DNA from 3 places in the Anaerobacillus sp. 63XJN7_5_ISO-PGPR-S23-430 genome. Region 3 is predicted to be linked to each of the others. Evidence: a T-box and tRNA genes for the amino acid it is inferred to sense, from the RefSeq annotation. Region 3 holds a T-box; the other regions hold tRNA genes.
The links. A T-box is a leader RNA that pairs with one kind of tRNA and senses whether it is charged. The one in region 3 lies ahead of AC0VYJ_RS15425 (valine--tRNA ligase), so its partner is inferred to be a tRNA-Val.

Region 1 (4,509 bases), 1.5 Mb from region 3:
GCTTCTAGTGCCAAGGCATCCACCGTGCGCCCTTAGTAGCTTAACCTTCGATTTGTTAGGCATTACTGCCATAACGCATCAGTTATTACTAAGTTATTGCATAAAAAATAATTATTGGATGTCGTTGTTTGTGCTATCTAGTTTTCAAGGAACAAGGCTACTACTTGAATCTGCCTAAGCTTCATCACTTCACCTGGTTTGAAAGAATAAATCATTCTTTCAAAACTAAACGAAACGCTCATGTAAGGTTGGTAACGTAAGTTACCTTCGTAATTCTCCATAGAAAGGAGGTGATCCAGCCGCACCTTCCGATACGGCTACCTTGTTACGACTTCACCCCAATCATTTGTCCCACCTTCGGCGGCTGGCTCCATAAAGGTTACCCCACCGACTTCGGGTGTTACAAACTCTCGTGGTGTGACGGGCGGTGTGTACAAGGCCCGGGAACGTATTCACCGCGGCATGCTGATCCGCGATTACTAGCAATTCCGGCTTCATGCAGGCGAGTTGCAGCCTGCAATCCGAACTGAGAACGGCTTTATGGGATTCGCTTCACCTCGCGGTGTTGCTGCCCTTTGTACCGTCCATTGTAGCACGTGTGTAGCCCAGGTCATAAGGGGCATGATGATTTGACGTCATCCCCACCTTCCTCCGGTTTGTCACCGGCAGTCACCTTAGAGTGCCCAACTGAATGCTGGCAACTAAGATCAAGGGTTGCGCTCGTTGCGGGACTTAACCCAACATCTCACGACACGAGCTGACGACAACCATGCACCACCTGTCACTCTGTCCCCCGAAGGGGAACGTCCTGTCTCCAGGATTGTCAGAGGATGTCAAGACCTGGTAAGGTTCTTCGCGTTGCTTCGAATTAAACCACATGCTCCACTGCTTGTGCGGGCCCCCGTCAATTCCTTTGAGTTTCAACCTTGCGGTCGTACTCCCCAGGCGGAGTGCTTAATGTGTTAACTTCAGCACTGAGGGTGGAACCCCCCAACACCTAGCACTCATCGTTTACGGCGTGGACTACCAGGGTATCTAATCCTGTTTGCTCCCCACGCTTTCGCGCCTCAGCGTCAGTTACAGACCAGAGAGCCGCCTTCGCCACTGGTGTTCCTCCACATATCTACGCATTTCACCGCTACACGTGGAATTCCACTCTCCTCTTCTGCACTCAAGTCCTCCAGTTTCCAATGACCCTCCACGGTTGAGCCGTGGGCTTTCACATCAGACTTAAAAGACCGCCTGCGCGCGCTTTACGCCCAATAATTCCGGACAACGCTTGCCACCTACGTATTACCGCGGCTGCTGGCACGTAGTTAGCCGTGGCTTTCTGGTTAGGTACCGTCAAGGTACCGCCCTATTCGAACGGTACTTGTTCTTCCCTAACAACAGAGCTTTACGACCCGAAGGCCTTCGTCACTCACGCGGCGTTGCTCCGTCAGACTTTCGTCCATTGCGGAAGATTCCCTACTGCTGCCTCCCGTAGGAGTCTGGGCCGTGTCTCAGTCCCAGTGTGGCCGATCACCCTCTCAGGTCGGCTACGCATCGTCGCCTTGGTAAGCCATTACCTTACCAACTAGCTAATGCGCCGCGGGCCCATCCTGCAGTGTTAGCTCGAAAGCCAACTTTCAACATTGCACCATGCGGTGCGATGTATTACCCGGTATTAGCTCCGGTTTCCCGGAGTTATCCCAGTCTGCAGGGCAGGTTGCCCACGTGTTACTCACCCGTCCGCCGCTAAGATCAGGGAGCAAGCTCCCATCTCTTCGCTCGACTTGCATGTATTAGGCACGCCGCCAGCGTTCGTCCTGAGCCAGGATCAAACTCTCCGATAGAAAGCTTAATCTAGCTTTAAAACAATGTTTTGTTTCCGTAGAAACAATTACTTACATGGCGTTTCGTTCAGTTTTCAAAGATCAATTTTTCTTTCAACGTCGTTTTCAGCGACTAAACCATCATATCATGATTCATTTGTCAGTGTCAACAACTTTTTTAAAAAATAATTGGTGGAGCCTAGCGGGATCGAACCGCTGACCTCCTGCGTGCAAGGCAGGCGCTCTCCCAGCTGAGCTAAGGCCCCGTTGGTATGAATGGTCGGGAAGACAGGATTTGAACCTGCGACCCCTTGGTCCCAAACCAAGTGCTCTACCAAGCTGAGCTACTTCCCGTAAAAAGAAGAAAACCAACAAAATAATGGTGCGCCCGAGAGAAGTCGAATCCCTAACCTTCTGATCCGTAGTCAGACGCTCTATCCAATTGAGCTACGGGCGCAAAATCTAATTTAGTTAATGGAGCGGAAGACGGGATTCGAACCCGCGACCCCCACCTTGGCAAGGTGATGTTCTACCACTGAACTACTTCCGCGCAATTGGTGCGGGTGAAGGGACTTGAACCCCCACGTCGTAAGACACTAGATCCTAAGTCTAGCGCGTCTGCCAATTCCGCCACACCCGCAAATGCATGGTGAGCCATGAAGGACTCGAACCTTCGACCCTCTGATTAAAAGTCAGATGCTCTACCAACTGAGCTAATGGCTCTTTTCGATAAGAAAAGCTGGTGCCGGCCAGAGGACTTGAACCCCCAACCTACTGATTACAAGTCAGTTGCTCTACCAATTGAGCTAGACCGGCGATATATGTACCCTTTCGGGTTATAAGAAAAATATGGTGGAGGATGACGGGCTCGAACCGCCGACCCTCTGCTTGTAAGGCAGATGCTCTCCCAGCTGAGCTAATCCTCCACTATATAAGCCTAGCGACGTCCTACTCTTGCAGGGGGAGATCCCCCAACTACCATCGGCGCTGAAGAGCTTAACTTCCGTGTTCGGCATGGGAACGGGTGTGACCTCTTCGCCATCATCACTAGACTAACAGGATGTTAGCCGTTCGGTGTTCACCACAGGACGTGGTGGCACTTAATCGAACTTCCTTATTTCAGGTGTTCCCTGAAAACTAGATAGCACGCACAACTTTCCAATATGTCCAGCTACGTAAGCCAAATCCTCGATCGTTTCACCTTTTGATTCTGACGCATAAAGCGCGTCTGACTCAAAAGCCTCCAACGCTTGTCGGATTTAAACGGCTTACTTCGCTTTTCGTTTAGGTTAAGCCCTCGATCGATTAGTATTCGTCAGCTCCACGTGTTGCCACGCTTCCACCCCGAACCTATCTACCTCATCATCTCTAAGGGATCTTACCAGCTTCATGCTGTGGGAAATCTCATCTCGAGGGGGGCTTCATGCTTAGATGCTTTCAGCACTTATCCCTTCCACACGTAGCTACCCAGCTATGCTCCTGGCGGAACAACTGGTACACCAGCGGTGTGTCCATCCCGGTCCTCTCGTACTAAGGACAGCTCCTCTCAAATTTCCTGCGCCCGCGACGGATAGGGACCGAACTGTCTCACGACGTTCTGAACCCAGCTCGCGTACCGCTTTAATGGGCGAACAGCCCAACCCTTGGGACCTACTTCAGCCCCAGGATGCGATGAGCCGACATCGAGGTGCCAAACCTCCCCGTCGATGTGGACTCTTGGGGGAGATAAGCCTGTTATCCCCAGGGTAGCTTTTATCCGTTGAGCGATGGCCCTTCCATGCGGAACCACCGGATCACTAAGCCCGACTTTCGTCCCTGCTCGACTTGTAGGTCTCGCAGTCAAGCTCCCTTGTGCCTTTACACTCTGCGAATGATTTCCAACCATTCTGAGGGAACCTTTGGGCGCCTCCGTTACACTTTAGGAGGCGACCGCCCCAGTCAAACTGCCCACCTGACACTGTCTCCGCACCGGATCACGGTGCTGGGTTAGAATGTCAGTACAGCCAGGGTAGTATCCCACCGACGCCTCCATCGAACCTGGCGGTCCGACTTCTATGGCTCCTACCTATCCTGTACAAGCTGTACCAAAATCCAATATCAGGCTACAGTAAAGCTCCATGGGGTCTTTCCGTCCTGTCGCGGGTAACCTGCATCTTCACAGGTACTATAATTTCACCGGGTCTCTCGTTGAGACAGTATCCAAGTCGTTGCACCTTTCGTGCGGGTCGGAACTTACCCGACAAGGAATTTCGCTACCTTAGGACCGTTATAGTTACGGCCGCCGTTTACTGGGGCTTCGATTCAGAGCTTCTCCCGTAAGGGATAACCCCTCCTCTTAACCTTCCAGCACCGGGCAGGTGTCAGCCCCTATACTTCGCCTTACGGCTTTGCAGAGACCTGTGTTTTTGCTAAACAGTCGCTTGGATCTTTTCACTGCGGCTCCCCTGGGCTATAAACCCGAGGAAGCACCCCTTCTCCCGAAGTTACGGGGTCATTTTGCCGAGTTCCTTAACGAGAGTTCTCCCGATCGTCTTAGGATTCTCTCCTCGCCTACCTGTGTCGGTTTGCGGTACGGGCACCTTTTTCCTCACTAGAGGCTTTTCTTGGCAGCGTAGAATCAAGGACTTCGGTACTAAATTTCCCTCGCCATCACGACTCAGCCTTCATGGTGAACGGATTTGCCTATTCACCAGCC
Region 2 (4,509 bases), 910 kb from region 3:
GATTCGTACAAGGCATATCATCAAAGAGATTGGGAAACATGTCTTCACAAGATAAAATCCTCCTGATAAAGGAGGATTTTATGATATCATCGACGTGTACACACAGTTAGATGAAGGAGTGAAGCGACTATGTCAGAGAAAAAAACGTTTCAGCCAGGAGAAATAGTAACGGCAGGTTATAAAACGGGGAGATATATTGGAGAAGTCGTCGATATGAAGTCCCCCAAGGCTGTGATTAAAGTTCTTGCTGTCATCAAGCATCCAACTCAGGGAGACCTTCATAATCCCAAACAGCTCGATGTTCCTCTTTTTCACCAGCGAAAAGCGTTAGCCCAATTCGAGAAAGCGCTCGTTCCAATGTCAGCCATTAATCATTACGAAGGAAATATTCCTGATTATCATGATTCACTCAAGGAAGCGCTTGAAACACAATCCGCAGAGCTCAAGCACGAAGGCGGAAGATGGGCCGAAGCATCTCTTATCGAAATCGAAAAGCTTAAAGACGACTACTTCCCATCAAGGTAATCTTCTTTACATCAGACTTCGAATCCGGTAAGATATAGTATTGATTTAGGCTCTTGGATTAGAGCTTGATTGAAGAAGACGTAAAGGGTGGTTTTTGATTTGCAATCAGAAGCTTCAGCATATCAAGTGCTGTTATATTATCAATATGTAGAAATAGAAGATCCGGATTATTTTGCTCGAAAGCATCTTAAGTATTGTCAATCACTCAATTTAAAAGGTCGAGTCCTTGTAGGCAAAGAGGGCATTAATGGAACGGTTTCAGGAACCGTTGAGGATACTGAGCGCTACATGGACGAACTAAAAGCAGATGAACGCTTTCGTGATATGGCTTTCAAAATTGATGAAGCAGAAGGTCATGCCTTTAAAAAGATGCACGTACGTCCGCGCGAAGAAATTGTTTCACTAAAGCTTGAGGAAGATGTAAACCCGAAAGAAATAACCGGGAATTATCTTGAGCCAAAGGAATTTATGGAAGCATTAGAAGATGATGATGTAATTGTTATCGATGCAAGAAATGATTATGAGTACGATATTGGTCATTTTCGCAATGCAATTCGTCCTGATATAAAGGCTTTTCGTGATCTTCCAGACTGGATTGAACAAAATCTTTCGGACCAAAAAGATAAGAAAGTACTAACTTATTGTACAGGTGGAATTCGCTGTGAGAAATTTTCTGGTTACTTAATGAAAAAAGGTTTTTCCGACGTTTCACAGCTTCATGGAGGAATTGTAACGTATGGTAAAGACCCGGAGGTACAAGGGAAATATTTTGATGGCAAGTGCTTTGTATTTGATGATCGTCTTGCTGTTAATGTAAACCGTACCGATGAAGATACAGTTGTAGGGAAATGCTATCATTGTGAGGAGCCAGCAGATACTTATATCAATTGTGCTAATGTACAGTGTGACAAGCTTCACATCGTCTGTGATTCTTGCAAAGAGGAGTATAACCATTATTGTTCTTCTGCATGTGAAGAAGAAGTTCGTATGATCCAATCGTAACGCAGCGGCTAACGCTGCGTTTTTTCTTACAGTGAAACGAGAGAGGAGGCGCGTTAAGATGTGCCTAATTGCTGTAGCTCAAAATGTTCATCCTACATACCCATTTATACTCGTAGCCAACCGAGATGAATTCTACGAGCGTCCAACAAAACCTGCGAACTATTGGGAAGATGTACCAGAACTACTTGCGGGGCGTGATTTAAAGGCTATGGGAACATGGCTAGGGGTTACAACAAACGGAAGAATTGCAGCCCTTACGAATTATCGAGAAGCGAATGAGCAGCCTAAAAGTTTATCAAGGGGTGATCTAACGGCCGATTACTTACGTGATCATCAATCCCCATTATCATACCTAGAAAAGGTTCGACAAAAGAAAGATCAGTACAATGGATTTAATTTAATCATAGGAGATTTTAAGAGCCTTTATTATTATTCAAATCGGCAGGATCAAATTTCAAAACTAGAGAACGGTGTTCACGCTGTAAGTAATCACTTACTGAATACGAGCTGGCCAAAGGTTGAGCAGCTTAAAGAAGAATTGAAACACTATTTAAGTGCAGAAAAGAACCTCGATCAGAATCGTCTTTTTGAAATGCTTTCTCATGCTGAGCCTGCACCTGATCATTTATTACCACAAACAGGCGTGCCGATTGAATGGGAAAGGATGCTTTCACCTGTTTTTATTAAGTCAGATCATTACGGAACGAGGGCGCAAACTGTTATTATGGTTTCACAAAATGGAGAAGTTACTTTCGTTGAGAGGTCAGGAGAAGATCAGGAAAATTACTACCAATTTAATCTTGATGAAGCATAATTGCGCTCTAAGTGAATAAATTATGTGTTACCTGTAACTTTTGCCGATAGATCGATGGTGAAAAAAGATTCGGGTTTAACAACAGAAAAATAGGGTACTGAGAATTATTACTTATGAGGAGGGGTTTTTTTGAAAAGAAAGCGTCACTATGTTGAAGATCAGCTTTTGCGGGAATCAACCGACATGAAAGAGTACCGAAAATATGATTCTGAAATGGTGACTAAAAAAAGACCAATACTCCGCCAAAATAAAAAGAAAAAACCACTTATTCAAACGCCAGTATAAGCAGGGGAGAGCGCTCCCTGCTTTTTTCTATGTCAAAAATGGAGTGCTTAACTATGGGGATTAATTTTTTTGTGAAAAAGGGTTGTGTTTTTTTCGGGTCGGTGATAAGATAAGTCTTGTCCTTGAAAAAACACAATAAAAAAAGTGTTGACGAGACAAAAGATGATATTGTATAATAATGAAGTCGCTGTTTAACGGAGGATTAGCTCAGCTGGGAGAGCATCTGCCTTACAAGCAGAGGGTCGGCGGTTCGAGCCCGTCATCCTCCACCATTTATTTTTGGTGATTTTCATTAAATTATGCCGGCCTAGCTCAATTGGTAGAGCAACTGACTTGTAATCAGTAGGTTGGGGGTTCAAGTCCTCTGGCCGGCACCACACATGCGGGTGTGGCGGAATTGGCAGACGCGCTAGACTTAGGATCTAGTGTCTTACGACGTGGGGGTTCAAGTCCCTTCACCCGCACCATAGAATATGCGCCCGTAGCTCAATTGGATAGAGCGTCTGACTACGGATCAGAAGGTTAGGGATTCGACTTCTCTCGGGCGCACCATATTGGGGCCTTAGCTCAGCTGGGAGAGCGCCTGCCTTGCACGCAGGAGGTCAGCGGTTCGATCCCGCTAGGCTCCACCATATATATTTTCATGTTTTCGGAGGAATACCCAAGTCTGGCTGAAGGGATCGGTCTTGAAAACCGACAGGGGCTTAGTCGCCCGCGGGGGTTCGAATCCCTCTTCCTCCTCCATCTTTGCGGGTGTAGTTTAGTGGTAAAACCTCAGCCTTCCAAGCTGATGTCGTGGGTTCGATCCCCATCACCCGCTCCATTTTGTTGGCCCGTTGGTCAAGCGGTTAAGACACCGCCCTTTCACGGCGGTATCACGGGTTCGATTCCCGTACGGGTCACCAACTAAATTTTCATAAACTTTATTGGCTCAAGCATACTCAAAGAGGTGCTTTTTTTGTTGTTTTCAATTCGGTACGTCTTATCAGAATACAGCATACAGTGACTGTATAAGAGAGGGGATGGACCGAATGTATTATGAAGAACATGAGCATATTGCTTATCATTATGACAACACAGATGCCTATCGTCAGCAACCGGTAGCTCCAACATCGAGCCCACCAGCATCACCGCCTCCTAGACCACAGTCAGCACAAGCTGGAACATTTGCTGTAGATCCAGGATCCATTAGAAGGTGTATGTATCGGTTTACTTATATTTGGATGAGAGGCGGCAATTCATTTTGGTTTTGGCCAGTATATGTAGGGCGTACTTCTGTTTCAGGGTTTCGCTGGACCGGTAGAAGATGGGTGTATACAGGCATAAGTCTGAGAAGAATTGATATGTTTACTTGTTAATAGATGGAGCGCTTACATGAAGCGCTCTTTTTTAAAGGCTCTTTCGTAGACATTGTTGCTATAGTGGGTGAATTTTCGCTCAGGGATGCTCGTTTTTCGCGGGGCAGGCGGTTAGCACCCTTCCGCTCCAATCAGCGAAGTTTAGTGTTTAATTCAAGAATTGTTTCGAAAGCAACAATCTTTTAAAAAAGAGCCTTTTTGAATGAAAAGCTTCGTTACCATAGCCAAATGAAAATTAATGAAAAATCGTCTAAACTTCTGGCTTTTTTGAGAAGATCATGCGAGAATAATACTAACTATTGATCTTCGAAAGTCAGGTGCACATAATGAAATTCCCTCTTTGGATGAGAAAGTTATTTGTAGCATTTGTTGCTGTTATTACGCTTGGAACTGTGGTTCCTACTGGATATCTAGCAGATGACAAAACAGAGTCATCAGAAAATTATCAAGAAGAAAACCATCTTCTTATTGAGCCGAGAGACGAGCCTGATAAGGCGATAGAGCCTCTTGTTGATCAGTATGATT
Region 3 (4,509 bases):
TATACGAGCTTCTACGTTGCTTCGTCTCTCAAGATAATCCTTTTCTTTCGCTCGTTCTTCTTCGACGACTTTCTCAGGAGCTTTGCTAATAAAGCGTTCATTAGCGAGCTTCTTCTGAACACGATCAACTTCAGAATCTAGCTTCTTCATTTCTCCTTTTAGACGCTCGATTTCTTCATCAATATTGATTAACCCTTCAAGCGGCAAGAATAATTCAGCTCCAGATACAACAGCCGTCATCGATTTTTCCGGTGCCTGAAGTTCCGCTGAAATAGTCAAGGTTTCTGGGTTACAGAAGCGTTCGATGTATTGACTATTTTGCTCAAGCTGTTTCTGAGTATCAGCTGATTTCGGCTTAATACGAAGTTCAATCGGCTTGCTTGGTGCCACATTCATTTCAGCTCGAATGTTACGTACTGAACGAATAACTTCCGTTAGAAGCGCCATATCAGCAGCAGCTTCTTGGAAGTGAAGTTCTTCGTTCTTTACTGGCCAGCTTGCAACGGTAATCGATTCACCTTCATGAGGAAGGTGTTGCCAGATTTCTTCAGTAAGATAAGGCATGAATGGATGCAGAAGACGCATCGTTTGATCAAGTACATAAGCTAGAACAGAACGAGTTGTTTTCTTAGCTACTTCGTCTTCACCATAGAGCGGTAGTTTAGCCATTTCAATATACCAATCACAGAAGTCATCCCAGATAAAGTTGTAAAGGTAGCGACCCACTTCACCAAACTCATAGTTATTAATCAGGCGCGTCACTTGTTCAATCGTATCGTTTAAGCGAGTTAAAATCCATTTATCAGCTGTCGATTTTTCACCTGTTAAATCAAGTTCTTCATACGTCATGCCATCCATATTCATTAAAGCAAAACGAGAAGCGTTCCAAATTTTATTAGCAAAGTTCCACGTAGACTCTACCTTTTCCCAATAGAAACGGAGATCCTGACCTGGTGATGAGCCAGTGGATAGGAAGAAACGAAGGGAATCAGCACCGTACTTCTCAATGACATCCATTGGATCGACACCGTTACCGAGCGATTTACTCATCTTACGTCCTTCAGAATCACGTACAAGTCCATGAATGAGGACGTCGTTAAACGGGCGCTGCTCTGTAAATTCAATACCCTGGAAGATCATACGAGCTACCCAGAAATAAATAATGTCATAACCCGTTACTAGAACGTTTGTTGGGTAGAAACGGTTAAAGTCTTCAGCGTCTTCGTTTGGCCATCCCATTGTAGAAAAAGGCCAAAGCGCTGAACTAAACCACGTATCTAGAACATCAACGTCTTGCTCCCAGTTTTCAATATCAGCTGGCTCTTCCAGTCCAACGTGGATCTCTCCAGTTTCTTTATGATGCCACGCCGGAATACGATGCCCCCACCAAAGCTGTCTTGAAATACACCAGTCACGAATGTTCTCAATCCAATTTAAATACGTTTTTTCAAAACGCTCAGGTACAAAGTTCACTTTGTCGTCTGACTTCTGAAGAGCAATCGCCTGCTCAGCAAGAGGCCCCATTTTAACAAACCACTGTGTTGAAAGATAAGGTTCGACAACAGCACCGCTTCGCTCAGAATGACCTACGGAATGAACGTGCTCTTCAATGTTAAATAAGATTCCTTTATCCTGTAAATCTTTCACAAGTTTCTTACGGCATTCAAATCGGTCCATGCCCTTGTACTCTCCGGCATTCTCATTCATTGACCCATCTTCATTCATTACGAGAATGCGCTCAAGGTTATGACGGTTACCAATTTCGAAGTCATTCGGATCGTGAGCTGGAGTGATTTTCACAGCGCCTGAACCAAATTCCATATCAACGTAATCATCCGCAACAATTTCAATTTCACGACCTACAATTGGCAAAATCGCTTTCTTGCCAACTAGGTGCTTGTAGCGCTCATCTTTTGGATGAACCGCAATACCTGAGTCACCTAGCATTGTTTCAGGACGCGTTGTTGCAATTTCGATATGTCCTGAGCCATCTGCAAGAGGATAGCGCATATGATAGAAGTGACCAGTTACTTCCTGGTGAATAACTTCAATATCTGAAAGGGCCGTTTTTGTTTGTGGGTCCCAGTTGATAATATATTCACCGCGATAAATTAAGCCCTTCTCATATAGCTTCACAAATACTTCACGTACTGCATCAGAAAGACCGTTATCAAGTGTAAAACGCTCTCTTGAATAATCTAGAGAAAGACCAAGCTTCGCCCACTGGCTACGAATAAAATCCGCATACTCTTCTTTCCATTCCCACGACTTCTCTAGGAACTTCTCTCGGCCAAGGTCATAGCGCGAGGTACCTTCTTCGCGGAGCTTCCCTTCAACTTTTGCCTGTGTCGCAATCCCAGCATGGTCCATTCCTGGAAGCCAGAGAACATCATATCCCTGCATACGCTTTACACGCGATAGAATATCTTGAAGCGTTGTATCCCAAGCATGCCCGAGGTGTAGTTTACCTGTAACGTTCGGCGGGGGGATTACAATTGTATAAGGTTCTTTATCTTTATCACCTGTTGCCTCAAAAAATTTGCCATCTACCCAATACGGGTACCATTTCTGCTCTGTTGCCTTCGGGTCGTACTTCGTCGGCATCGTTAGCTCTTTATTCGCCATTGTCACTCTTCCTTTCCATTCAATAAGTCTCAGGACATTTCTTCGGCTTTCCTTGTTCTCTTTCCACGAAGGTGTAAGCTTTTTAGACAACAAAAAAACTTCCTCCATCCTTAGGAAAAGGACGAAAGAAGTATTTTCGCGGTACCACCTTTATTTACAGCTAAATAAACGTTAGCTGTACGCTTCATTCGAATAACGGGATTACCGGATTCTCCTACTACTCGTTCAGAGAAACAGCTCAAGGGCGACTTCGAATGCTACGATCCTGAGAAATCTTTCAGCAAATGACTTCTCTCTCTGAAGGGTTCACATTCTACTACTCCCTATCTTTGCCTGTCGACTATTTGTATCACTAAGTTTACCTTTTTGATTCGAGATCGTCAAGATCATAAGAGCCCTTTTTCTTAGCTTAGCCAGTTCGCTCCCGCCTTAATCACCCAATTCCAACTTCCCACATAGTCTATTTGTAACAATAACTGAAAACAAAGGGGAATACCTGATATGAAAAAACGGTTTGGTGGAATGAATCGCTTTCAGATCCCACCCTCGTTATATAAGTTCAGAGATATTTGCGCTCAGTTCGTACCTCCGTTTATTGTGTTTCAAACGATCCGAACAATCCTTTTTCCAACATCTATAGATGTACTCATATTAATAATCCTTGTTGCCTTAGAAGTGTGCTTTTACTTTGAATGGATCTAGAAGCTTTCTAGAACGTTATTTATCCCATTCATCACTTCTATTTTTTTCGTAAATAGGCGGACATGCTTAATATGTGGCCATTGTTGTCGGTTTTCATTAAATAATGACACGCTATTAAAAACCGACTCTGGAAAATATAAATAGCTTGCAAGAAGCTCCTTTTCCTCATCATTAAGAGAAAATTGGGCTTCATATCTGGCAAGATGAGCAGTTGTGGCAGCAGGGTTGAATTGAAAAGGTTGAATAGATGAGCGAATAAAATAAGCAACATCCCTTATAGGAGTATCGCTAACTGACTTTTCGAAATTAATGAAATACCCTCTCCCCCCGCTTGATACATAATGAGAAGGAGAGCATTTTCCGTGACAGAGAACACTTCGATACCGTTTTGTTTCCAGAATTTGCTCATACCAGTCATCTAATCTTCTTTTCGCGAGCTCACAATACCTCATCAGCATGTGAAAATGTGATACAAAGGTAAGCTCAAATGGCGAAAGATAAATGCGTTTTTCAATTTGACTTACGTATTTCTCCATTTCAAATTGTCTACTTTCTCTTAATAAAACCATTTTCTGATACGACTGTTTGATCACTTCTTCAGAAAAAGCTTGCTCTTTAGCAGTATAGCCATGTAATTCAGCTAGGTTATGAACGAGAAGCTCATTTTTCTGAGCCGGACTTGTTTCCCTTTCATCTACCCATGGCGTTAAATAAACGATGTTGTTCCCTTGATAAACGAAGGAATCCCCATACTTTGTTCGAACAAGCGGTACATAACCTTCGAATTTCAGCTGTTTAAACCGCTCCTCTAGATAAAGCATACGATCCATCTGTTCTTTACTAAGCTTCGTTTTTTTTAAAGCAAACGCGCCTCTCTCTGTTTCGATCTTTGTGATTTTCCCCATTTGTACAACCCGTTCAGGATATAAATCATATTGAAATAAGAGTGCTGGATCGCTCATTAGAAGGTAACCCTCCTATCTGAAAGGGAGAGCTCAAGTTCCCTTAACATATCTCTATTTGCTTCCCACTTATCAATAAACTCTTTCATGACCTGATCAGGGTCATTCATATTCGATTGCAATGCCTGAATACACTCCTGCCACTCCCATGGAGCAAAAATAGCCTGAATAAGTCTGTGTTTCATATCGTCTTCCACGCCATTCACTAACGCTTCAAAGC

Region 1: it encodes a tRNA-Val, which carries the amino acid that the T-box ahead of AC0VYJ_RS15425 (valine--tRNA ligase) is inferred to sense. The anticodon was not compared.
Region 2: it encodes a tRNA-Val, which carries the amino acid that the T-box ahead of AC0VYJ_RS15425 (valine--tRNA ligase) is inferred to sense. The anticodon was not compared.

What each region holds. Positions count from the first base shown of each region.
Region 1 covers NZ_CM149686.1:100,797-105,305, reverse strand. The annotation lists rRNA gene AC0VYJ_RS00555 (23S ribosomal RNA) at 1-46, opposite strand, end outside; rRNA gene AC0VYJ_RS00550 (16S ribosomal RNA) at 284-1,835, opposite strand; tRNA gene AC0VYJ_RS00545 (tRNA-Ala) at 2,005-2,080, opposite strand; tRNA gene AC0VYJ_RS00540 (tRNA-Pro) at 2,092-2,168, opposite strand; tRNA gene AC0VYJ_RS00535 (tRNA-Arg) at 2,195-2,271, opposite strand; tRNA gene AC0VYJ_RS00530 (tRNA-Gly) at 2,290-2,364, opposite strand; tRNA gene AC0VYJ_RS00525 (tRNA-Leu) at 2,370-2,454, opposite strand; tRNA gene AC0VYJ_RS00520 (tRNA-Lys) at 2,462-2,537, opposite strand; tRNA gene AC0VYJ_RS00515 (tRNA-Thr) at 2,555-2,630, opposite strand; tRNA gene AC0VYJ_RS00510 (tRNA-Val) at 2,665-2,740, opposite strand; rRNA gene rrf (5S ribosomal RNA) at 2,750-2,866, opposite strand; rRNA gene AC0VYJ_RS00500 (23S ribosomal RNA) at 3,100-4,509, opposite strand, start outside.
Region 2 covers NZ_CM149686.1:2,010,223-2,014,731, forward strand. The annotation lists gene AC0VYJ_RS10810 (cell wall hydrolase) at 1-55, shown strand, start outside; gene kapB (kinase-associated lipoprotein KapB) at 130-525, shown strand; gene trhO (oxygen-dependent tRNA uridine(34) hydroxylase TrhO) at 625-1,527, shown strand; gene AC0VYJ_RS10825 (NRDE family protein) at 1,586-2,341, shown strand; gene AC0VYJ_RS10830 (hypothetical protein) at 2,471-2,626, shown strand; tRNA gene AC0VYJ_RS10835 (tRNA-Val) at 2,823-2,898, shown strand; tRNA gene AC0VYJ_RS10840 (tRNA-Thr) at 2,928-3,003, shown strand; tRNA gene AC0VYJ_RS10845 (tRNA-Leu) at 3,009-3,093, shown strand; tRNA gene AC0VYJ_RS10850 (tRNA-Arg) at 3,102-3,178, shown strand; tRNA gene AC0VYJ_RS10855 (tRNA-Ala) at 3,183-3,258, shown strand; tRNA gene AC0VYJ_RS10860 (tRNA-Ser) at 3,278-3,370, shown strand; tRNA gene AC0VYJ_RS10865 (tRNA-Gly) at 3,376-3,449, shown strand; tRNA gene AC0VYJ_RS10870 (tRNA-Glu) at 3,457-3,531, shown strand; gene AC0VYJ_RS10875 (transporter) at 3,658-3,984, shown strand; gene AC0VYJ_RS10880 (YpjP family protein) at 4,311-4,509, shown strand, end outside.
Region 3 covers NZ_CM149686.1:2,915,385-2,919,893, forward strand. The annotation lists gene AC0VYJ_RS15425 (valine--tRNA ligase) at 1-2,625, opposite strand, end outside; T-box leader at 2,740-2,964, opposite strand; gene AC0VYJ_RS15430 (phosphotransferase) at 3,324-4,289, opposite strand; gene AC0VYJ_RS15435 (hypothetical protein) at 4,289-4,509, opposite strand, start outside.